DNA from 3 places in the Erwinia sp. 2186 genome. Region 1 is predicted to be linked to each of the others. Evidence: predicted binding sites of a transcription regulator. Region 1 holds the regulator's gene; each other region holds the start of a gene.
What was found. Region 1 encodes Fur, which represses iron uptake genes when iron is present. Its sites were predicted from a motif close to ATAATAATGAGAACNACTATCAA; they were not measured.

Region 1 (7,818 bases):
GGATTATCAGGCGATGGCCCGCGATGTACTGGAAACGCTGGATGACGAAGGGATTGACCGGGTCGCGGTCATCGGACATTCGATGGGCGGAAAAGTGGCGATGGCGTTAACCGCGCTGGCGCCAGAACGCATCGAGCAGCTGGTGGTTATCGATATGGCACCGGTCGCTTATCCGACTCGCCATCACGATACGATTTTTGCGGCGCTGAAGGCGGTCACCGCAGCGGGCATTACGCAACGCAGCGATGCCGCAGCGCTGATGCGTGAAACGATAGAAGAAGAAGGCGTGATTCAGTTTCTGCTGAAATCCTTCCAGCAAGGGGAATGGCGGTTTAACGTGCCGGTGCTGTGGCAGTGCTACGATCGGATTATTGGCTGGCAGCCGGTTCCGGCCTGGGAGCATCCCGCGCTGTTTATTCGCGGCGAACGTTCGCCCTACCTGGCCGATGAATATCGTGACGCCCTGCTGGCGCAGTTCCCCAAAGCCCGTGCGCATGTGGTCAACGGTGCCGGTCACTGGGTCCATGCCGAGAAACCTGATGCTGTTTTGCGCGCAATACGCCGTTTTTTTGCGCTGTAAAAACAATTATATCCTGAGATGGCTAAATCATTGTCGTCATGACTTTCGCTGGGGTATGATGGCGCGCTAAAAATTTGTCGCTGCACGAATTTCAGCCGACATCAGGCCTGAACCATCAGAACTCCAGCCTTTCAGTATCACGATTCTATGGCAAAAGAAAACACGGACCGCACCACGATCGATCTGTTCGCAGATGACCGTCGCCCGGGACGACCAAAAACCAATCCGCTGACGCGTGATGAGCAGCTGCGTATCAACAAACGCAACCAGCTTAAGCGCGATAAAGTGCGCGGGCTGAAGCGCGTTGAACTGAAAATGAACAGTGACGCGGTTGATGCTCTGAACCAGCTTGCCGAGCAGCGTAATATGAGCCGCAGCGAGCTGATTGAAGAAATGGTCATGGCGCAGTTGGCCGATCAGGACCGCTGAACAGGCGCTTTCAGCACCCCCCGGTGAAGCACAAAGCGACAAAAGCAGGCGGATTACTCATTTATCCCCCTGTAGCTGTCTGCTATCATTGCCGGTATCTGTAATAAGCAGCCTTTACCCTATCAATACGTTTCAAGAGGTTAGTAAGTCATGGCAATCGTAGGCATTTTCTTTGGCAGCGATACGGGCAATACAGAAAACATTGCAAAAGTGATCCAGAAGCAGCTCGGTAAAGAGGTGGCTGAAGTTCATGATATCGCTAAAAGCAGCAAAGAAGACCTTGAAGCCTTTGATATTCTGCTGCTCGGTATCCCAACCTGGTACTACGGCGAAGCGCAGTGCGACTGGGATGATTTCTTCCCGACGTTGGAAGAAATTGATTTCAACGGCAAGCTCGTTGCGCTGTTCGGCTGTGGCGATCAGGAAGATTACGCTGAGTACTTCTGTGACGCGATGGGCACCATCCGCGACATTATCGAGCCTAAAGGCGCGGTGATCGTCGGTCACTGGCCAACTGAAGGCTACCATTTTGAAGCCTCGAAAGGGCTGGCGGATGATAAGCACTTCCTCGGTCTGGCTATTGACGAAGATCGTCAGCCAGAACTCACCAGTGAGCGCACCGAGCAGTGGGTCAAACAGATTTATGACGAGCTCCAGCTGAAAGAAATCCTGGAAGCGTAATCAGACCGGCCTGATTGGGAGGTATCTCACATCAGGCCAGTGGTTTTTCCTATAGAAGTAATAGACACATTTTTGTAACTTTCATCTGCAAATCTGTAAAATATCGCCATCGGTCACCCGCTTTCTCAGCGCCTTTCGCTCTAATAGCGACTATGATGAGGCAGAGCGAAATGTCAGCCCAACCGCTTGCTCTCACGGACGTAACGACTCTTCTCCTTACCTCCCTTGATTGAGATGCATCGCCAGTGGTGTTCATTTCGAAATATCAGTTCTATAATGAGACGTTTGGCTTTTCGCGACGACCGATGTTCAGGGCTTTTCAGCCACAAAGTGACTAGCAAAGTAACAGGACAATATCCGCATGACTGACAATAACACCGCATTAAAGAAGGCCGGCCTGAAAGTCACGCTTCCACGACTTAAAATTCTGGAAGTACTTCAGGAACCTGAGGGCCATCACGTCAGTGCGGAAGACTTGTACAAGCGTCTGATTGACATGGGCGAAGAGATTGGTCTGGCGACGGTTTACCGCGTTCTTAACCAATTTGATGATGCCGGGATCGTTACCCGTCATAATTTCGAAGGTGGTAAATCCGTTTTCGAACTGACTCAGCAGCATCACCACGATCATCTGATTTGCCTGGATTGTGGCAAGGTGATCGAGTTCCGTGATGAAAACATCGAAGCTCGCCAGCGTGATATCGCCACGCGCCACGGCATCAAACTCAGTAACCACAGCCTGTACCTTTACGGTCACTGCTCAACCGGTGACTGCCGTGAAGATGAGACGCTGCACGACAAGTAATCTACACTAACAGCAAAAAACCGGTGATCCTTCACCGGTTTTTTTTTGCCTGTCGCCCCGTTACAGCGCTTCCGTCCGGCTGACGCGCAGACCATCAGGACTGCGCGTACGCAGCAATACCTTACCGGCCACCGCCGGCGGTTGATCCGCCTGCCAATGCTGCCAGGTTGTCCCCTCGTCCAGGCTGTACTCAACGGTTAAGCCAGGTAGCTCGGTATTGACCACCAGCTTACCGTCCTGCACCACCCCACCGGGCACCGGCAAGCGATAGGCAATGCCGGCTTTATCCAGTTTTGCCAATTCACGTTGCCCCAGAAGGTTGGCAAACCGCTGCCAGTCCTTCAGCTGAGCCTGCTGGTCTACCAGGCGGGTTTTGCCGCCGGTATACTCTTTGCCGGCTTTATAATCCTGCTCCCAGGCTGCGCGGTGCCAGGCGCGTTCCGCCACGGACAAAATGCGCGGGAAAAGCTTGTACTCCACCTGCGCGTCGGTACGGGTGGTTTCACTCCACAGTTGAGCGGAGATGCCGTGAGCGCCAGGCCAGGGCTTGTCAGATTTAGCCGTGAAAGGTTTGCCGTCGCGATCGACGGAAGTCTCGGCGTTTTGTGGCAAGTTATCCGGCGCGAAGTGGAAAATTTTCCGTTCATCGGTAAAGCGCGTTCCCCAGTAGTATCCCCGCTCCAGCGGATTCACCTCGGCAGGAAAATCGAGATACAGGTAATCCGGATTGGAGACGATCACTTCATAACCTTTGCCTGCCCAGTCATTGGCAGAATCAAAACCGCCCCAAAACAGTGTGTCCCAGAAGTTGACCGCAACCCTGTCCGTTGCAAAGGCTTTGGCATTTTTAGCGTCTTTAATACCATCCTGCCAGGCCTGCATTTTGCCGATACCGTGTGCCTTAACCTGCTTGCTGACGTTAAGGGCAAAGTCGCTCGGCAGATGATCCAGGTCTTCGATCTTTCCTTCTTCAATCATCGTCTGGCAGACCTGGGATTTTGCCCACGGCTTATCTTGCTGGCTTAAGTCCAGTAAACCGGTGCCTTCAACGGGTGTGTTCTTATCCGAATAGCCGGATCCTAAGCGAATGTTTTTGGCTTCATCTCCGCCGAAATGCCAGGTCTTCAGCGGCTGTCCGGCAGCTTTATGCATCGCCTGGATTTCACCTATCACCTTGTCGGTAAAGCGTAACGAGGAGCTCAGGCACGGATTGAGATAGCTGGTGCGATCGTAAAGCTGCACGGAGGTGGTGTTGGAATTGTCGCTGGGATCGAGCAGGCGGAATTCATTGGCTTCTTTTTCCTTACCGGCATTGAACAAGCGATCGTAACGCGCTTCCATCGAGATTACCGCTGCCCGGGCGTGGGCCGGCATATCGATTTCCGGGATGACCTGAATACCGCGCGCATCAGCATACTTCACAATATCGATATACTGCTGACGGCTGAAATGACCGCTGCCACTGTTATCACTGTTTGGTCCCGATCCTAACTGTGGCAGCAAACAGCGCTTCTCTTCGAGATCGTGACAACGCTTGCTGCCAATCTCCGTTAACTCCGGCAGGCCTGGAATTTCAATACGCCAGCCTTCATCGTCGGTCAGATGGAAATGGAAAACGTTGAGTTTCCACGCCGCCATCTGGTCCAGCAAGCGCAGTACCACCTCTTTGCTGTGGAAGTTGCGCGCCACATCAAGGAACACCGCACGGTATTGGAAACGCGGCGCATCGCTGGCCTTTAACGTCGCCACGTTCAGGCTGCCATCGGCCGGGATCAGCGACAGGATCGACTGTAAACCGTAGAACACGCCGCTCTGGTCATAACCCACCACTTCAGCCTTGTCCTTGCCAATATTCAGCGTGTATCCCCCCGGAACGGCCAGCTTTTTATCGAACGCTTTTTGGCTCACCCGAGTGGTAATCGGGTATCCATTGGGCTGCGCTTTGATTCCCATCAACGCAAAACGCTGCTGTATGGCTTCGGCTTTCTCTGCCGACAGGCTTGCCAGTTCCAGCGTCACCCCAGCAGAGAGATCCGCGTCATCAGAGAACACCGAAACCTTCAACGGGGTGGGAAGGATTTGCCCACGTAAAGTGGACGCGGCCATCGGGGCGACATCGCTGTTTTTAGTAAAGCGGCCCTGGGCATCCATCAACAGGTTCTTATCATCTGCGATGCGCTTCCACTGAGCGCCAAAAGGCTCCACAAAATCGGTCAGTATCTCGGTATCCGTGCTGACGAGGATTTTCGGCGTGGCATCGCCAGAGGTCGCATACCAACGCGGCATCACATCGGTAATAAACAGCTGCCAGTATTCATTCACGATCGGGATCTCGATGGTTTCGCCCGCCGCAATGCCTTTGAATTTGTCTGTCGGCTCCAGGCGGGTTAAATCCCCGACAATATGCACCATGCGAAACTGATCGCTTTCGACCTTCAGCGTTTCATGCACGTTAGACATATAAATTGCCCAGTCTTTGCTGTCGATGGCGGGGCCCGGATTGGTGAAGCTAATGGTTGCGCGGTTACAGGAGGCCCAGTCAGCGCCCAGTCCGGCGCAATCCACGCCATGCTGGGCGGCAAGATTGTCCGTCACTTTGTACTTCACGCCAAACTGGCTGATTTGATCGACTAACTGCTGGTTGGCGGCTGCTCCACCACTGGCTAACGCAGATATCAGCGCAACCGATATCAGACTGGCTCTGAACTTTTTCATCCTTTATTCCTTGTCCGTAGGTAAGTCGTTTTTCTTCATTTCGTTGCAAGACACACGTCATAAAATTGTGAAGGGTGCAGTGACGATAAACTTCAGATCCTTCTCATCCTGGAAGATATTGCCGTAGCCGCCGCCCCAGCTGGGAAGGGTGGAATGGTTATTGAATCGGGTGAAGTGCAGCTTGAATAAGGTGTCTTTCGCCCTGCCCTCCTGCACTTTGTAAAGCAGGTCCAGATTCCAGGCAGATTCTTTCAGACGGGTATTTTGGTTATAGATCGGTTTGCTGTTGGGTTTGGCATCCCAGCCGTAAGCATAGGAGGTGCCGACCGATAGGCCCGGCAGGCCCCAGCCTTTCAGCTCATACAACACGCCGGCAAACAGGGCTTTCTCGCCGTTGGCGTTAAAGTCGGAACGGGAATCCCACCAGACATCCAGCCGACCGTTTGAGGTGGCATAACCCGGCGTCATGCGTTGCAGGAAGAAGCCCTGATTTCCCTCGGCCTTGACCCAGGTGCCTTCAAGACGCAGATCGAAAGGCCCCGCGCGATAACCGAAGGTCAGCGCCTGCAGCCAGGCCAGGCCGTCATAGACATCATTACTGTTGGCTGCGCCACCGCGCTCTTTGTCCCGGGCACCATAGAATTGCCAGCTGGTGGTAAGCGGATTTTCAGCCAGCGCAAAGGTGTAAGAGAGTTTGGTGAAGTACTGGTCCATATAACCGGCCGCCTGACCGAAAGCGCCTTCCAACAGCAGGTCATTTTTGAAGTCGTATTTTGCCCCTATCGAATGCAGATACGGGATGCCCGTTTTGCCATCAGCCTTGCGGAAGTGATAGGTGTTGCGATACCAGGGTGCCTTATACTCATCGCTCCACATATAGGAAAGTGATAGCGCCCCTGCATCAGCAAAATCAACCTGGCTGCCAAGCTCGGCTCCGCGATAGGTGCCCGGTAAAAAACTCCAGTTTGGCGCCAGCAGCGTCTGTCCCTGCGGCTGCAAATAACCGGCCCGCAGCCAGTAATCGTTAAGCTTTAGTTTTAATGCCGCCTTATAAAGGCTGGCGCCATTTTTATCCCCGCTCCATTTTTCATCCCAGCGCGTATTGGCATCGCTGAAGCCAATTTCATTTGGCGCTGCCGGGCCTTTATCTGACATTTCCAGCGCGCCAAATACCGCTAAATCCAGTCCAATAATATCGGCAACATAACCCGATGAAAAATCCAGATTACTGTTAAAAGTAGAATGGTGGAGATTTTGCTGATACTGGCCAAACTTATCGCTGTCAGGATTCAGATCCTTTCTTTCCCGGTGGCGTTGCCAGTAATAAACGCCGCCCGTTAATGAGGCATCATCAATAAATCCGGCGGCAGTAGCATCAGGAATAAAAAGCGGAACCGATAACAGCGTACAGCAGGCGACTGCGCCCGCAATCACATGACGTGATGAGGTAAAAACAGACATAGATAACCCCTCTTCCATAAGAGTAAGGCCCATTCTGAGCCATGATATCAATTGGTTATAAGCATCCTCTAACCGACGAAACTCAAAGTCGATGATATTTTTCGCGACGCGAATTATCAATAACTATTTAAAAGTGAAAGAAGAAAGTATGAGCGGCGGCACAAAACGGCCGTTATTAATGAAAGAATATAAATAGCCCGCTAATTTAATTCGCGCTTACTCAATTAATATTAATCTTAAATATCATCTCGCGGATATATTCTAATTACAGAAAGACAACATCTCCTTAGCGTATTAAGGACTGGCTGGCGGTCTTGTTTAATAAAATTCTTAGATATTGAATGGCGCCCGGTGTCGTTCATAAAAAAAAACGCAGCCCGAAGGCTGCGTTTCAGTCTGGCAATCAGAGAGCGTTACTCGCCCGCTTTTGCCCAGGTATCGCGCAGGCCAACGGTGCGGTTGAACACCAGATTGTTGGCACTGGAATAACGGCTGTCAGCACAGAAGTAGCCTTCACGTTCGAACTGATACGGGCTGTTGGCTTCTGCCTTCTGCAATCCAGGTTCGACAAATCCCTGACGGATCAGCAAAGACTCTGGGTTGATCGTGGTCATAAAGTCTTCTGCCGCGCCCGGATTTGGCACGCTGAACAGACGGTCATACAGACGGAATTCCGCAGGCAGTGCATGTTCTGCAGATACCCAATGGATCACGCCTTTCACTTTACGGCCATCAGCCGGATCTTTGCTTAAGGTCTCGGTATCGCAGGTACAGAACAGGCAGGTAATATTGCCCTCTTCATCCTTCGCGATGCGTTCAGCTTTGATCACGTAGGCGTTGCGCAGGCGAACTTCTTTGCCCAGCACCAGACGCTTATACTGTTTGTTCGCTTCTTCACGGAAGTCAGCACGATCGATATAGATCTCGCGGCTGAACGGAACGTCACGCGTACCCATCTCCGGCTTATTCGGATGATTAGGCATGGTGATGATCTCTTCGTGATTCGCCGGCAGGTTTTCAATCACCAGCTTAACCGGATCCAGCACCGCCATCGCACGCGGCGCGTTCTCGTTGAGATCGTCGCGGATACAGGATTCCAGCGAAGCCATTTCCACGATGTTGTCCTGTTTGGTCACGCCGATACGGC
Region 2 (7,818 bases), 470 kb from region 1:
GGCATCCGCGATCCGAAAACCCTGCGTTACGCCACCATCGTGTCGTATGCCAACGGTGCCGGTGCGTTGCTGAGAACCTTCTCACGCGATCGGGATCAGGCGATTGCAATGATTAACTCAATGTCGCCGGAAGAGTTTTACCAGCACGTGCAGAATAAGCATCCTGCCGCTCAGGCACCGCGTTATCTGTGGAAAGTGACCACCGCTTACCGCACCATCTAAAGGGTCCGGCGTGCTGACTGCCCGGCACGCCGCCTGTTCTTCAGGTCGGCAATCTACTGGAAGCGAGTGGCTTTATCGCGCGCCAGGCGCTCAAGAGAAAAAATCACCTGCTGAAGCGAACGTTCTTCGCCCGCATTTAATGAACTGAAGCGGAAGCTCAGACGTGGGGTGACCACGGTTTCATTCTTATTGCCGACAATGCTGCGCTTACCGACGTTGATCAGATACGCATCCACTTCAAAACGGCCATATTCCCCCAGCTCAACGCGCAGCTTCTTAAACTGCTCGCCACCGTGCAGCCCTTCCGGGATCGGCGAATCGCCCAGCACGCCAATGCCGCCGAGTGACAAATCCTGCAGACGCATCCGGCCTTCGCCGCTGCCGTCGGGCCATTGCACGTAGCAATAAAATATCGGGTCAAGCGGGGCATTCACGCGGAAAAATTCCCGCCGTTGGATCATCCACAGAATATCTGGCAGGTCGGCACCGAAGGCGGGCAGGCCATCAAACTTATCGTCAGTCAGCGTGCCGAGAGCGAATTCGACCTTCGCCCCGTGCGTTTCCGCCGTCAGATGCAGGTCTTCGGCGTCCATCGCCAGCTGGTTTTCATGATCGTTACTGCCCAGATCGAGCACCATCCGATCCTTGTCGGCATCCAGCAATTTGGTAATAAACTGGCCACGCGCGTGAGAGACCAGGATTGGCGTCTGATTTTTCATCAGATTCTTCAATACCGCCAACACCGCCAACGGGCCGCGTTTCAGGTACTGTTCATTATCGTTTTCTTTCACATTCCACTCCGGTTGACTGCCAGAAAACACGCTTTGAGCGGTGATACGTCGAAGTATCGGCATCTCAACGTGACGCTTTAGGGCTGAAGCAAAAAAAACTGACAAAAAGTTTAGATTTAAATCACAGAGTTAGAATCCTGTCCTATACTAATCCCGTCTAATCAGTAAGTAACAAGGAGCTGTAAATGGGAATTTTATCTTGGATCATCTTTGGTCTGATCGCAGGGATTATCGCTAAGTGGATTATGCCAGGTAAAGACGGCGGCGGATTTATCATCACCGTGGTTCTCGGCATCATCGGTGCTGTGGTCGGCGGCTGGATCAGTACGCTGTTCGGCTTCGGCAGGGTAGACGGGTTTAACTTCGGCAGCTTTGTTGTCGCGGTGATCGGCGCGATTGTGGTGCTGTGGATTTACCGTAAAGTGAAAAGCTGACCAGCGATGGGCAGTAAAGGAAAGGGAGACGATATCGTCTCCCTTTTTTTATGGATGGCGGATTAGAAATCGTAGCCGACGGTCGCCACCACGGTGCGCTCTGCGCCCCAGTAGCAGTAACCGGTACCGTAACAGGCCGAGACATAATCACGGTCAGTCACGTTATTGGCATTAACCTGCACAAACGCGCCTTTCAGGCTGCTGTTCCAGGCGCCAAGATCGGCACGCACAGAAGCATCAAACAGCGTGGTGGAGGGCAGACGGGTGGTGTTTTCGTTATCCGCCCACTGCTTGCCGATGTAACGCACACCGGCACCGACGCTGATACCCCAATCCAGCTGGTATTTCGCCCAGGCCGAGGCCATGGAGTTTGGCGTAACGTACGGCGTGTGGCCGTCGTTGCCATCCACAGAATCCTTAAAGCGCACGTGGTTCATGGTGTAGTTAGCAATGGTGCTCAGACGAGGCGTGATCTGGTTATGTGCTTCCAGTTCAAACCCTTGTGAATGCACCTTACCGGCAGGCTCATAATAGGAACCGACCACAACGCGGTTACCCACGTCTTTCTGCGTCAGATCGTACACCGCAACCGAGTAGAGATCGGACGTGCCGTTCGGCTGGTATTTCACCCCGGCTTCATACTGCTCGGAGGTGGTTGGCTTCAGCAGATTGCCATCTTCACCGGACAGTGACTGCGGCGTAATGGCCTGGCTGTAGCTGGCGTACGGCGAAATGCCATTGTCGAACGCATACAACAGGGCAGCACGGCCACTGACGTGGTCGTCCTGACGACGGTTTTTGGTGCTGGTGGAGTAATCATCCGTTTCCGACACGATGCGGTCATAACGGCCAGACAGGTCGAGGTGCCATTTCTGCCAGGTCATTTCATCCTGCAGATAGACGCCGGTCTGGTAATAACGACGCTGCGAATCGGTAAAGTCATAGCTCAGACGATCGCCGATGGCCTGGCCGGTTAGCGCATTCAGCTGATTTGCTGATCCACTGGCATCGCTCAGATCGTTCTTGTACTGGTGATATTCCCCGCCGAGCACCACTTTGTGATCCACTTCGCCAGTGGCGAAATCGGCTTCCAGCTGGTTATCAATGGCGTACGCATCCAGCGAGGAGCGTGAACCGGAGTAGTAGCGGTTCAGCAGATTCGGGTTATCGGCGTCCCAGCCAATCTGATAAACCTGATCGAGGTCGACGTTGGAGTGGGAATAGCTGGCGTTAGAACGGAACGCCCAGGTGTCATTAAAGCGGTGAGCGAATTCGTAGCTGTAAATCTGCTCGTTACGTTTGAACTGATCCAGTGAGCTGTCGCCGTCGTAGAAACCGTTGCTCAGCTTGCGGCCGTTATGTTCGGTAATGCTGCCATCGCCCGGCACGGCACCGTGATAGCCGCCTGACGGGTCTTTCTGCAGATAGGCACGCAGCAACAGCGAGGTATCTTCATCAGGCTGCCACAGCACGGAAGGGGAGATGGCGTATTTTTCTTCACGGGTGTGATCGTACTGGGTGTCGCTGTTGCGGGTGATACCGGTCAGACGAAACGCCCACTGATCGTTGATCGCATTGGTGTAATCAAAGGCGGCGCTGTTGGTGGAATTGGTGCCGGTAGAGGCACGGAAGTGGCCTTCAGGCGTGAACTGTGGACGCTTGGAGGTTTCCATCACCAGTCCACCCGGCACGGTCTGACCATACAGGGCAGAAGACGGGCCTTTGATCACATCGATACGGTCCAGGAACCAGGGATCGACCTGCAGGACGTTATAGCTGCCCGGATCGCTCATCAGACGCAGGCCATCGAGGAAGATGTTATCAACATCCCCACCGTGGAAGCCGCGCAGAGAAACGGTGTCATAACGGGTTGCGGCACCGGCGAAGTTAGTAAAGGCACCGGCGGTATAGTTCAGCGCCTGGTTAACGTCCATCGCGCCCTGGTCTTCCATCTGCTGACGGGTAACCACGGAAACGGACTGGGCGGTGGTGATCAGCGGACGATCGGTTTTGGTTGCGCCTTTGCTGGTTTTAGCCGTGTAACCCTCTGTTGGCGTGGTCGCCGTTTCTGCGGGTTGCGCGGTAACGACCAGCGTCTCGGCCGCAAAGGTGAAAGCAGGTGTAGCCAGAGCGATGGAGCAAAGCAAAGCAGAACGCTTTAAAGAAAAAGCCATTCTCATTGTCAATTCCCTTACAAAATGCGAAGAAAGGTCCGCCGACGCTGTTACAGTGAAAGACGCGTCGTGACGGTAATGTAAAGATATATGATAATCTCAATGAGAATTATTATCTTTCCGTAACATACTTTCAAGCATTGAATTTGCTTATCTATTCACTTGCAAAAATAAGGGAATTATATCGCCAGCAGGAGAGGCCAGCGGAGCGCGCCGCTGGCTTGAGGTGAGTCTAAGGCTTGAGGTCGTGCAGATGATCGTCGCGGTTTAGGGTCAGCAGCGCCAGCGCACTGATCGCCCCGGTGATCATCACATACCACGCTGGGATATAGATATTTCCGGTTTGTTTGATCAGTCCGGTGATAATCAGCCCGGCACAGCCGGAGAAAACGGCGTTAGAAAGTGAATAGGCCAGGCCCAGGCCGGTATAGCGAATGCGGGTAGGAAACATCTCGGCCAGCATCGCCGGACCGGGACCGGCAATCATCCCCACTACCGCACCGGCTATCAGAACGGCTAATCCTTTCAGCCAGAGCGCGGCGCCCGGTTGCTGCAACAGGGCCAGCAGTGGATAGCTAAACAGGACCACCACCAGCATCGCCAGCAGCATAATACTGCGCCTTCCATAGCGATCGCTGAGCCTTCCCGCCGGTAAAATGGTTAACGCAAAACCGACGTTGCCCAATACGGTTGCCAGCAACGCCTGCTGAAAACTGGCATGCAGTGCGGTCTGTAGCCACGAGGGCATCACCACCAGGAAGGTGTAGCCCGCGGCCGACCAGCCCATCATTCTGCCGATACCCAGTACGATGGCTTTCACAACTGAAGACAGCGGTGCGGGTTCAAGCTTCTGCGCTTTGGCAAAGGTGGGCGGCTCTTCCAGTTGTGACCGCAGCCACAGCGCCACCAGCCCCATCGGTAACGCCAGCAGGAAGGGGATTCGCCATCCCCAGCCTTTCAGCTGTTCAGGCGTGAGCAGCGCCGACAGCAAGGCCACCAGACCGGCACCCGCCAGTAACCCCAGCGCGACGGTGAAGGATTGCCACGCGCCGTAGCGTCCGCGTTTTCCCGCCGGAGCGAATTCGGTCATCAGCGCCACCGCGCCACCAAATTCCCCGCCGGCGAACAACCCTTGCAGCATCCGCAGCAGGGTCAGAAGCAGCGGTGCCGCCACGCCGACGGTGGCATAAGTGGGCATCAGTCCAATCAGAAAGGTCGCCAGCGTCATCAGCAGCAGCACCGCAATCAGCGTCGGCTTGCGGCCGATGCGGTCGCCGATGCGGCCAAAAATCATCGCGCCAATCGGCCGACAAAAGAAGGCCAGCGCAAAGGCGGCGTAGGTGAGGATCAGACTGGTCAGGTCGCTCTCACCTTCCAGATGGAAAAAGTTTCCGGCGATAACGGTCGCCAGAAAGCCATACACCGCGAATTCATACCATTCGATAAAGTTGCCAACCGATCCGGCAATTAACATTTTTTTCTCAGGGAAGCGAGAGTCAGTGGTCTGCATAAAGGGAGGTCCTGGTGAGGGGGTTAACGCAGAGTGCCTTTTATAGTCACGGAAGAACAATAGGATAGGGTTATTACCGCGGCTGCCGGTTGGGCAGGCAGCCGCGAGGGTTGCAACGCTTACTGCGTTTTGGTTATGTCACTCACGTTATTACAGGTGCTGTTTTTCGGGCAGTAGAGGTCCATCAGCTTCAGCGTCACGCCGTTGGTCCAGCCGAAACCATCCTGCAATGGATATTCACCGCCGCCACCGCCACCGAGCCCTTTACCTTCCACCACATATTTTTCGACCAGCTTGTGTTCCTTGTCATAGGTAGCCTGCACGTTCTGCAGGAAGCGCATACCGACATCCTTCGCCAGCGCCTGTTTACCATAATTATTCAGTCCCTGAACTGCCGCCCATTGCAGCGGTGCCCAGCCGTTCGGCGCATCCCACTGCTGACCGTTGTTGACGTTGGTCGTCGCCAGTCCACCTTCTTTCAGCAGCTGAGCCTTCACCGCGTCAGCAGTGCGGGAGGCGTGCTCTTCCGTTGCCGCCTGCAGATACAGTGGGAACAGGGTAGCCGCCGTCAGCTGAGGACGGATGGTGGCTTTCTGCCAGTCATAATCGGCATAGAAGCCTTGCTTATTGTCCCAAAGATAGCGGTTGATCGCCGCCTGACGTTTCTTCGCCAGCCCGTCAAATTTCTTCACCGCATCGTCGTTTTTCGCCACTTTATTGGCGCGCGCCAGCGTTTGCTCCAGATGGAACATCAGCGCATTCAAATCGACCGGAACAATCCGCGTGGTATGGATGGTGGAGAGATCGCCCGGCTTATCAAACCAGCGCGAGCTGAAGTCCCAACCGGAGGCGGCGCCGGCACGCAGATCGCGGTACAGCTCTGCTTTGTTGCGGTCGCTGGCCTTCTGCGCGGTGGCGATGTCATCCATATAGGATTCGGTACGCGGTACGTCGCGGGCATCCCAGTAGCGGTTCAGTAGCGTGCCATCCTTCAGCTTCACCACCCGCTTGCTGGCCTGGCCCGGCTTAACGCTGTCGGCGTCCGCCATCCAGTAGTCGTACTCTTTCTGCAGCTCAGGCAGGTATTTGCTGTAAGCGCTGTCGCCCTGATGCTGGGCCAGTAAATCGACCATCATGCTGAAGAACGGCGGCTGCGAGCGGCTGAGGTAATAGCTGCGGTTACCGTTAGGAATATGGCCGTAGGTATCCAGCTCGTGGGCAAAGTTTTCCACCATATCCTGCACGCGATCCCAGTGGCCGCTCTCGGCGAGGCCGAGCATGGTGAAGTAGCTGTCCCAGTAATAGACCTCGCGGAAGCGGCCGCCAGGCACCACGTACGGTTTCGGCAACGGCAGCAACGAATCCCACTGGCTGGCCTGCTGCGTCGAGCGGGTCAGCACCGGCCAGAGGCCATTAATGTGTTCGCGCAGGCTCTGTCCGGACGGCGGAACATACTTTTCACCGGCAGCCGGCAGGGTGAAGTTAGCCTCAACAAAATGGCGTAAATCAAAGTTGCTCTGTTTTTTCTGCATCTGCCAGTCGGCCAGAATCGACGTTGGATTGCTTTTAGGCACGGCATCGGCAAAGGTTTTTTGATCCGGGTAGAGTTTCGCCGCCTGCACCGCATGGAACAACGGCCCCAGCCGGATATCGGGTGGCTGAGGTGCACTACTCAGCAGATGTTGCCCGGCATCATTCTCTGCCGCATAGCCCGTTTGTGTCAGCGCTGCGACCATTAACGGCAGCACCAGAACCGCTTTCCATTGACGCTTCTCAACTCTCTGCATAGGTAGTTCTCCATGTCCAGACGATGGCTGTCTGTAAGTTATTGACCCTGAAACAAACTTTAGACGACTTTCTTTGGTCCTACATCGGCTATGCCGCGAAATGTGAACTGGTCAGGGTTTTGCACTGACCGAATCCATCGCTTAAACGGCGGCACGCTGCACCAGCAAATGATCTCCCCTGCACCGTTGTGGTGATAATTTGAGCGCTGAATTTCTGCTCACTCTGCCCTTATCGCAGGCAAACCCTTGTGCTGCTGTTAATTAATTAGTTATTTAAAAAATGGCATAAGGCTTGCAAAACTGATGCTGAGAACATCAGCCGGAAGTCGGGGCAACGTTCTGATTCACTTATTGCTTTTTTTATCATCAGGGCCTTCAGGCGACTCGCCTAACTATCCGGAGTTAAAAGCATGAGAATAAAAACACTGTTGTTAAGCGCCGTGACCGCCTGCTCCCTTGGCGCTTTTTCTTTGTATGCGCAGGCGGCCGACACGCGGCTGGCGATGGATGCTGCACTGCATGCGCAGCTGCCCGACAAGATCCGCAGCAGTAAAACCCTCAATCTGGTAACCGACGCGCACTATCCTCCCTGCGAATCCTTCGCGGAAGACAATAAAACCATGGTCGGATTTGAACCTGACCTGTGGAACGCGCTGGGTGAGGTGTTGGGCGTGACGGTGAAGCCGGTCTCAATCGACTTTGCCGGCCTGATCCCCGGCGTGAAAAGTGGCCGGTTTGATGTGGCGATGGAGTGTATTTCCGACAGTCTGGAGCGTGAAAAACAGGTGACTTTTGTTAACTACGCCTATGCCACCAGCGAGGTCTACACCCTGGCAACTGAGACAGCCATTAAATCGGATCCTCTGACGCTCTGTGGCCTCAAAGTCGGCTTGCAGACCG
Region 3 (7,818 bases), 1.9 Mb from region 1:
TGGGCCAACATAAATCGTTGCAGCCGGGTGCTGTCGTCATCGTCTTTTTTGTTCAGGGCATCCATATACGTGACGTTGATTTCGTAAGGGCTGGTGCTGCCATCCGGATTGTTTTTATACGAAACCAACGCCCCTTCCATCGCCAAATCCCTGACCAGCGAGACGATTTCGGTTTCCGGCAAAATGCCCCGGAGCGGATTCAGGCCGATGCCATCGTGGGACGCGAGGAAATTAAACCAGGTCGTCGTGCCGCCAGAGCCATCAAGTGAGGCTGCCCACTGTTTCAGTGCGCGTGCCGATCCGTTGTGAATGGCGTGTAGCACCAGCGGCGGCAGTGAAAACTGATACACCATCTGCGCTTCATCCTGGCCGTTGCCCAAATAGCTGATGTTGTCTTTGTGCGGCACGTTGGTTTCGGTGATGATCACCGTGCCTGGCGCCACGGCATTGGCGATGGCGCGAAACAGTTTGACCAGCAGGTGGGTCTTTTCCAGATGGATGCAGGAGGTTCCGGGCGTTTTCCACATATAGCCAACGGCATCCAGCCGGACATAATCGGCCCCTTTTGCCAGATAATCCAACAGCACGTTGACCATGCTCAGCAGCACTTCAGGATTGGCAAAATTGAGATCGATCTGGTCGGCGCTGAAGGTGGTCCAGATAAAGCGGGTTTGACCGTCCGCCATCTGAAACGGCGTCAGTAAGGGCGAGGTTCTTGGACGCGTGACCGCACTCAAATCGGTGGACGGTGGCATGCTGATAAAGAAATCATCCCAGCCCGGATCCTGCGCCAGAAAATGCCTGAACCATCCGCTGTGGGCGGACATATGGTTGCAGACAAAATCAAACATCAACCGCGTCTGTCCGTGCAGTTCGGCGATATCTGACCAGTCCCCGCAAATCCCGTTGACCTGATGGTAATCAATCACCGAAAAGCCATCATCCGATGAATAAGGGAAAAAGGGCAGCAGGTGAACCAACGTAAAGCTGGACTGCAAATGTTGCTGATAGAAGCGTGAGAGGGTACGCAACGTGGGCGTATCGGCCTCGCGGAACTGATCGGCGTAGGTGATCAGCACCACGTCTTTTTCATCCCAATGCGCTTTACGCTGATGATTCAGTTCGTTGCGGGTGCGCAGAATAGCATCCGCCAGCTTTTCCCTGCAGACGAGGGGAAAGGTGCCGTCGTAAATTTTGTCGAGTAAGGGAGTAATGTTATCCATTGAGATGCAGTGAGCCGCCGCATTTATCCACAGCACGATAGTTTTCACTGTAGACCGTTGAAGCAGAATCGCAACTTCAACGGCCAGACGCTCAGCGTCTCGTCAGGGAAATCAGTGGCAGCGCCCACTTTTGGTACAGCCCGCACACGGTGAGTGGCTGACGACGCTCAATGACAGACGTTCCGGCGGTAAGGTCAGGGTTTTCAGCCGCAGCCACAGCAGCAGATTGAAAGCGGCAACGGCCAGTAAAATCAGGCTGCTGGATTGAGGATGATCGCTAAAGGTGGCCAACTGATAAAACGCGGTTGCCAGCGAGTAAGCCAGATTCAGCCCCCAGCCAATCGAGAAAAACATCCAGCGGCGACTGCTTTCCCGCGCAATGGCACCCATCACGGACACACAGGGCACGTAAAGCAGCACGAAGATCAGATAGCTGTAAGCGGCGGCGGCACTGCCGAATTTGCTGTGCATCACCCCCATCGCGCCGGTCGCCATTTCGCCGTCGCCCTTACTGGCTTCAACCGGATTCAGCAGCACGCTCAGGCTGAAGGTCTCTTTAACCCCGTCCCAGGTTTCTGTCAGCGCGTCTTTCAGCTCACTGGTCAGGCTGAAGCTGGCAGCGTCAAACGGCTGCTCGTGCAGGGCTTCAGCGGTGTACAGCGTGTTCAGCGTCCCGACCACCACTTCTTTCGCCATCGCGCCGGTTACCAGGCCGACCGTGGCCTGCCAGTTATCCGGCTGCACACCCATCGGCGACAGCAGTGGCGTCAGGGTGCGGCTGACGGTAGCCAGCGCCGAATCGTTGATGCTGTCCACCGGCTGACCACTGAACGAGAAACTGTTCAGCGCACCAATCAGCACGCTAACCACCACGATGACTTTGCCGGCCCGCAGCACAAAACTTTGCAGCCGCTGCCAGGTTTGCAGCAGCAGACTTTTCAGATGGGGCACGTGCCAGGTCGGCAGCTCCATCACAAACGGCGACGCTTCCCCACGCAGTAAGGTTTTTTTCAACAGCAGCCCGGTCACAATGGCAGCGACAATGCCCAACAGATAAAGACTGAACACCACCAGCGAGCCGCTTTTGCCGAAGAAGGCGGCAGCAAATACGGCGAAGATCGCCAGCCTGGCACCGCAGGACATAAACGGTGCCATCAACACGGTCATCAGGCGCTCGCGCGGCGCATCCAGCGTGCGGGCGCCCATCACCGACGGCACATTGCAGCCAAAACCGACAATCAATGGCACGAAGGATTTGCCGGGCAGACCCAGCGCCTGCATCAGACGATCCATCACAAACGCCGCGCGCGCCATATAGCCGGAGTCTTCCATCAGCGAGAGGAACAGATACATCAGGCCGATTTGCGGCACCAGCGGCATCACGGTATTGATACCGCCGCCAATGCCCTGTGCCAGGAACAACGTGAGCGGCAGCGGGAAGTGCGCCATGGCCCCAAGCCACTGCGTGCCGTGAATAAATATCGCCGCCGATCCGATCTCAAACAGCGGTTGCAGCGCGCCGCCAAGGTTGATGGCAAAGAAGAACATCAGGTACATCACGCCAAAGAAAATCGGCAGGCCGAGCCAGCGGTTGAGAACCAGGCTGTCGAGCCGGGTTGAAAGCCGGTGCGCGGTTGCCCGATGCGGCACGGTCACCGCGTCACACACCGCATCAATGGCCTGATAGCGGGCTGCCGCAATTTTCAGCGGCGCTTCCGCCAGGTCAGGGAACGTTTGCAGCAAGGCTGCGGCGTCGCTGGCCTGGGAGCGGCTGTAGATATCGCCTTCAAGCAGCTGTAACGCCAGCCATCGGCGTTGTACCGGCGATCGCTCGCCGAGCATCGCGTCACTCAGCGTGGCCACCTGCGCGAGGATCCCGGCGGGATAGCTGACCGCAAACTGCCCGGCACGCCGTGAATGGTCATCAATTGCCTGCTTAAGCTGTTCAATGCCCTGCGCGCGAGTGGAAACAAGCGGAATAACCGGGCAGCCGAGCTGCTTTTCAAGGGAAGGAATATCAATATCAATCTGCTGGCTGGCGGCGATATCCAGCATATTCAGAGCGATGATGCAGGGCACGCCCAATGCCTGCAGCTGCTGAGTCAGCCATAGGTTACGGGCCAGATTGCTGGCGTCGACCACGTTGATCACCAGATCGGCTTCGCCGCTTAACATGTAGTGACAGGCAATCTGCTCGTCAAGTGAGCTGTCGGCAGAAAGGGTGGTGAGGGAATAGGTACCGGGCAGATCGACCAGTTGCACAGCATAGCGTTGCGTCGCGAACTGCCCCTGTTTGCGCTCGACCGTCACCCCAGCCCAGTTGCCTACTCGCTGCCGCGCGCCGGTTAACTGATTAAACAGGGTGGTTTTACCCGAGTTCGGGTTGCCAATCAGGCCAATGGTGCAGGTTTTCATCTTCATCGTCCCCTCAGCGCTGAGGCTCCAGTTGCAGGAAAGCCAGGTCTTTTTTCCGCAGCATCAGGCTGACGCGGCGAACTTCGATCTGCACCGGATCGCCCAGCGGGGCAATGCGTTTGACCTGAAAATGGGCGCCGGGCAACAGCCCAAGCGCCAGCAGTTTCTGTCGGAACGCGGCGCTGACGGAGGGAGAGAAGCTGACGATTTTATAGTACTGCTGCGGGACGATCTGCATAGTTCCACCTGGCGGCGGGAGGCGCCGTGATATTCAACGGTGGCAATTATAATGAGAACGATTCACGCTCTTATTGATGCAGAACAAGCTTGAGGGGAGCGAAACTAAACACAGGTGAAATGACGCGCGGACCGGCAGATCCGCGCGTGTTGCTTAGCGTTTCTTGCCGAACGCCGCGGCCAGCGCATCACCCATCGCGCTGTTGTTGCTGACAGCGGGCGGAGCCGCCGGCCGTGGACGCGGTTTGCCCTGAGCGGGTTTCGCGTTGTCACGGCCGGCATTGCCGCCGCCACGGCGAGCGTTGCCTTCGCCTGGCTGCTCATCAAGACGCATAGTCAGCGCAACGCGCTTACGCTGCAAATCGACTTCCATCACCTTCACCTTAACGATATCGCCCGCCTTGACCACCTTGTGTGGGTCATCGATGAACTTATCTGACAGCGAAGAGATATGCACCAGACCATCCTGATGCACGCCGATATCGACGAAGGCGCCAAAGCCGGTGACGTTCGTGACCGCGCCTTCCAGCACCATGCCGGGCAGCAGATCGTTCATGGTCTCGATACCTTCTGCGAACTGGGCCGTTTTAAACTCAGGACGCGGATCGCGGCCCGGTTTTTCCAGTTCTTTGATGATATCGGTGACGGTCGGGACACCGAACTTCTCATCGGTAAAGTCGACGGCACGCAGGTTGCGCAGCTCGGTAGGGTTGCCCATCACGTCATTCAACGCCTGCTGAGTGGCGGCCAGAATGCGCTGCACCACCGGGTAGGCTTCCGGGTGAACCGTTGAGGCATCCAGCGGGTTATCGCCCTGGTTAATGCGCAGGAAGCCCGCGCACTGCTCAAAGGCTTTCGGTCCCAGACGGCTGACTTTCAGCAATTGCTGACGATCCTGGAAACGGCCGTTCTCGTCGCGCCAGCTGACAATGTTCTGCGCCATCATCTTGCTCAGGCCCGCCACGCGGGTCAGCAGCGGCACGGAAGCGGTGTTCAAATCAACGCCAACGCCGTTCACGCAGTCTTCGACCACCGCATCCAGCTTCTTCGCCAACTGGCTCTGGCTGACGTCGTGCTGATACTGGCCAACCCCGATGGATTTCGGGTCGATTTTCACCAGCTCAGACAGCGGATCCTGCAAGCGGCGGGCAATCGACACCGCACCACGGATGGACACGTCGAGGTCAGGGAATTCCAGCGCGGCCAGTTCCGAGGCGGAATAGACCGATGCGCCGGCTTCACTGACGATCACTTTCTGCGCCTTGACCTGCGGATACTGCTGTTGAATATCCAGGTAGAAGCGCTCGGTTTCACGGGACGCGGTACCGTTGCCGATGGCAACCAGCTCAACGTTGTGTTTTGTGCACAGCGCCGCCACGGCCGCCGCGGCTTTTGCCGTCTGGCCGGTATGCGGATAAATGGTATCGGTCGCGACCAGCTTGCCGGTGGCATCAACGATCGCCACCTTCACGCCGGTACGCAGACCCGGATCGAGGCCCATGGTGGCGCGCATGCCTGCCGGCGCCGCCATCAGCAGATCGTGCAGGTTACGGGCAAAGACGTTGATCGCTTCATCTTCGGCGCGTTCGCGCACGGTGCCCATCAGCTCGGTTTCGAGGTGCAGCAGCACCTTGATGCGCCAGGTCCAGCTGACCACCGCTTTACGCCAGCCATCAGCCGGTGCGTTGTTCAGGCGCAGCTGCAGGTGATCGATAATGATCTGCTCGCCGTGGCTTTCACGTGGCGGCTCATCGAACTGCGGATCGGGATTCAGTGACAGCTGCAGGATGCCTTCATTGCGGCCGCGGAACATCGCCAGCGCACGGTGGGATGGCGCGGTGGCCAGCGCTTCGTGGTGATCGAAGTAGTCGCGGAACTTCGCGCCTTCCTCCTGTTTGCCGTCGACGACGCGCGACACCAGGTGGGCATGTTTCCACAGGTAGTCACGCACTTTGGCCAGCAACGAGGCGTCCTCAGCGAAGCGTTCCATCAGGATATAGCGCGCGCCATCAAGGGCGGCTTTGGTGTCCGCAACGCCTTTATCGGCATCGACAAAGGTCGCGGCCAGCTGCTCAGGGTCATGTGAAGGATCCTGCCACAGCGTGTCGGCCAGCGGTTCCAGACCGGCTTCAAGCGCAATCATTCCGCGCGTGCGGCGCTTTTGCTTATAAGGCAGGTAAAGGTCTTCGAGTTCGGTTTTGCTCAGGGTGTTGCTGATGGCGGTGCTCAGCTCATCGGTTAACTTGCCCTGGTCGCCGATGGATTTCAGAATCGACTGGCGTCGCTCTTCCAGCTCCCTGAGGTAGCTCAGGCGGGTTTCCAGCATACGCAGCTGGGTATCATCCAGCCCGCCGGTCACTTCCTTACGATAACGTGCGATAAACGGCACGGTATTCCCTTCATCCAACAGACGGACAGCGGCATCAACCTGTTCTGCTCGCGCCTGCAGCTCACTTGCAATAATGCGGCTCAGCGAATCTTTCATCATCGGTTACTTTATGGCTTATAGACAGCGGACAGTTATACGGATTGCAGGCGGAAATTGCCAGTCGCCGGGCGACACTCAGCGCCCACATCCGCGTGATTAGGATTGTTTAACGTAGTCGATCGCCACCACATACCAGTGCGCATCGCCAACCGGCGTAGGCACCACCGCCAAATCGCCGACCTCTTTCTTCAGCAGCGCGCGGGCCATCGGTGAATCGATTGAGATGTAGTCATTGCGGCCAAAAATCTCGTCGTAGCCGGCGATGCGAAAACGCTTCACGTCGCCCGCGTCGTTTTCAATCTCGACCCAGGCACCAAAGAAAACTTTGCCATCCTGCTGCGGCGAGTATTCCACGATGCGCAGCTGCTCGAGGCATTTGGTGAGATAGCGCACGCGGCGGTCAATCTCGCGCAGCCGTTTCTTGTTGTACTGGTAATCGGCATTTTCACTGCGGTCACCGAGGCTGGCCGCCCAGGTCACCTTTTTGGTCACTTCAGGCCGATCTTCCCGCCAGAGAAAGTCGAGTTCCTGCTTCAGCTTGTCGTAACCTTCGCGGGTAATCAGTTGGGTTTTCATCGTAATCCATTTCTTTCACGGGAATGCTGCGACTATTTTGTTGTGCGGCGCGCACTGATGCAAATCCCTTCTGCATTTTTCTGCCCGCGCTTACTGTTTGTTTGTTCTGACTATTCGGCATTGAAAAGCTGTGCATTAGCGCAGGTTTTTCCGCCAAAATTAAAGATAAGCTGCTGTTTAATATGCTTTGTAACAATTTCGGCTAGAATATAAACCATTATTGACTGTTACATTCAGGCATCTTTTTTGAAAATAATAGCTCGGGCAATTGCGCCTTTGGGAGTATCGACATGCAAGAGAACTACAAAATTCTGGTCGTGGATGACGACATGCGTTTACGTGCGTTGCTGGAACGCTATCTGACCGAACAGGGTTTCCAGGTGCGTAGCGTGGCGAACGCTGAGCAGATGGATCGTCTGCTGACGCGTGAATCCTTCCACCTGATGGTGCTGGACCTGATGCTGCCTGGCGAAGATGGCCTGTCTATCTGCCGCCGTCTGCGCAGCCAGAGCAACCCAATGCCGATCATTATGGTGACGGCGAAAGGCGAAGAAGTGGATCGTATCGTTGGCCTGGAAATCGGCGCTGATGACTACATTCCAAAACCGTTTAACCCGCGTGAGCTGTTGGCCCGTATCCGTGCCGTTCTGCGTCGTCAGGCGAATGAACTGCCGGGCGCGCCGTCGCAGGAAGAAGCGGTGATCGCTTTCGGTAAGTTCAAACTGAACCTCGGCACGCGTGAAATGTTCCGTGAAGACGAGCCTATGCCACTCACCAGCGGCGAGTTCGCCGTGCTGAAGGCGCTGGTCAGCCACCCGCGTGAACCGCTGTCCCGCGATAAGCTGATGAACCTGGCGCGTGGCCGTGAATACAGTGCGA

Region 2: a site for Fur is predicted at 3,718-3,740, ahead of ACXKZG_RS13715 (TonB-dependent siderophore receptor). Genes of this name have one in related genera too.
Region 3: a site for Fur is predicted at 3,922-3,944, ahead of feoA (ferrous iron transporter A). Genes of this name have one in related genera too.

Annotation. Positions count from the first base shown of each region.
Region 1 is NZ_CM173824.1:3,444,896-3,452,713, forward strand. It holds gene ybfF (esterase) at 1-580, shown strand, start outside; gene ybfE (LexA regulated protein) at 728-1,009, shown strand; gene fldA (flavodoxin FldA) at 1,160-1,690, shown strand; gene fur (ferric iron uptake transcriptional regulator) at 2,052-2,495, shown strand; gene ACXKZG_RS16020 (beta-N-acetylhexosaminidase) at 2,556-5,210, opposite strand; gene chiP (chitoporin ChiP) at 5,268-6,671, opposite strand; gene glnS (glutamine--tRNA ligase) at 7,085-7,818, opposite strand, start outside.
Region 2 is NZ_CM173824.1:2,976,946-2,984,763, reverse strand. It holds gene emtA (membrane-bound lytic murein transglycosylase EmtA) at 1-222, shown strand, start outside; gene ACXKZG_RS13725 (flagellar brake protein) at 276-1,013, opposite strand; gene ACXKZG_RS13720 (GlsB/YeaQ/YmgE family stress response membrane protein) at 1,199-1,447, shown strand; gene ACXKZG_RS13715 (TonB-dependent siderophore receptor) at 1,510-3,627, opposite strand; gene ACXKZG_RS13710 (MFS transporter) at 3,854-5,131, opposite strand; gene treA (alpha,alpha-trehalase TreA) at 5,251-6,918, opposite strand; gene ACXKZG_RS13700 (ABC transporter substrate-binding protein) at 7,329-7,818, shown strand, end outside.
Region 3 is NZ_CM173824.1:384,751-392,568, forward strand. It holds gene ACXKZG_RS01725 (sugar phosphorylase) at 1-1,223, opposite strand, end outside; gene feoB (Fe(2+) transporter permease subunit FeoB) at 1,335-3,638, opposite strand; gene feoA (ferrous iron transporter A) at 3,652-3,876, opposite strand; gene ACXKZG_RS01740 (Tex family protein) at 4,030-6,363, opposite strand; gene greB (transcription elongation factor GreB) at 6,460-6,939, opposite strand; gene ompR (osmolarity response regulator transcription factor OmpR) at 7,230-7,818, shown strand, end outside.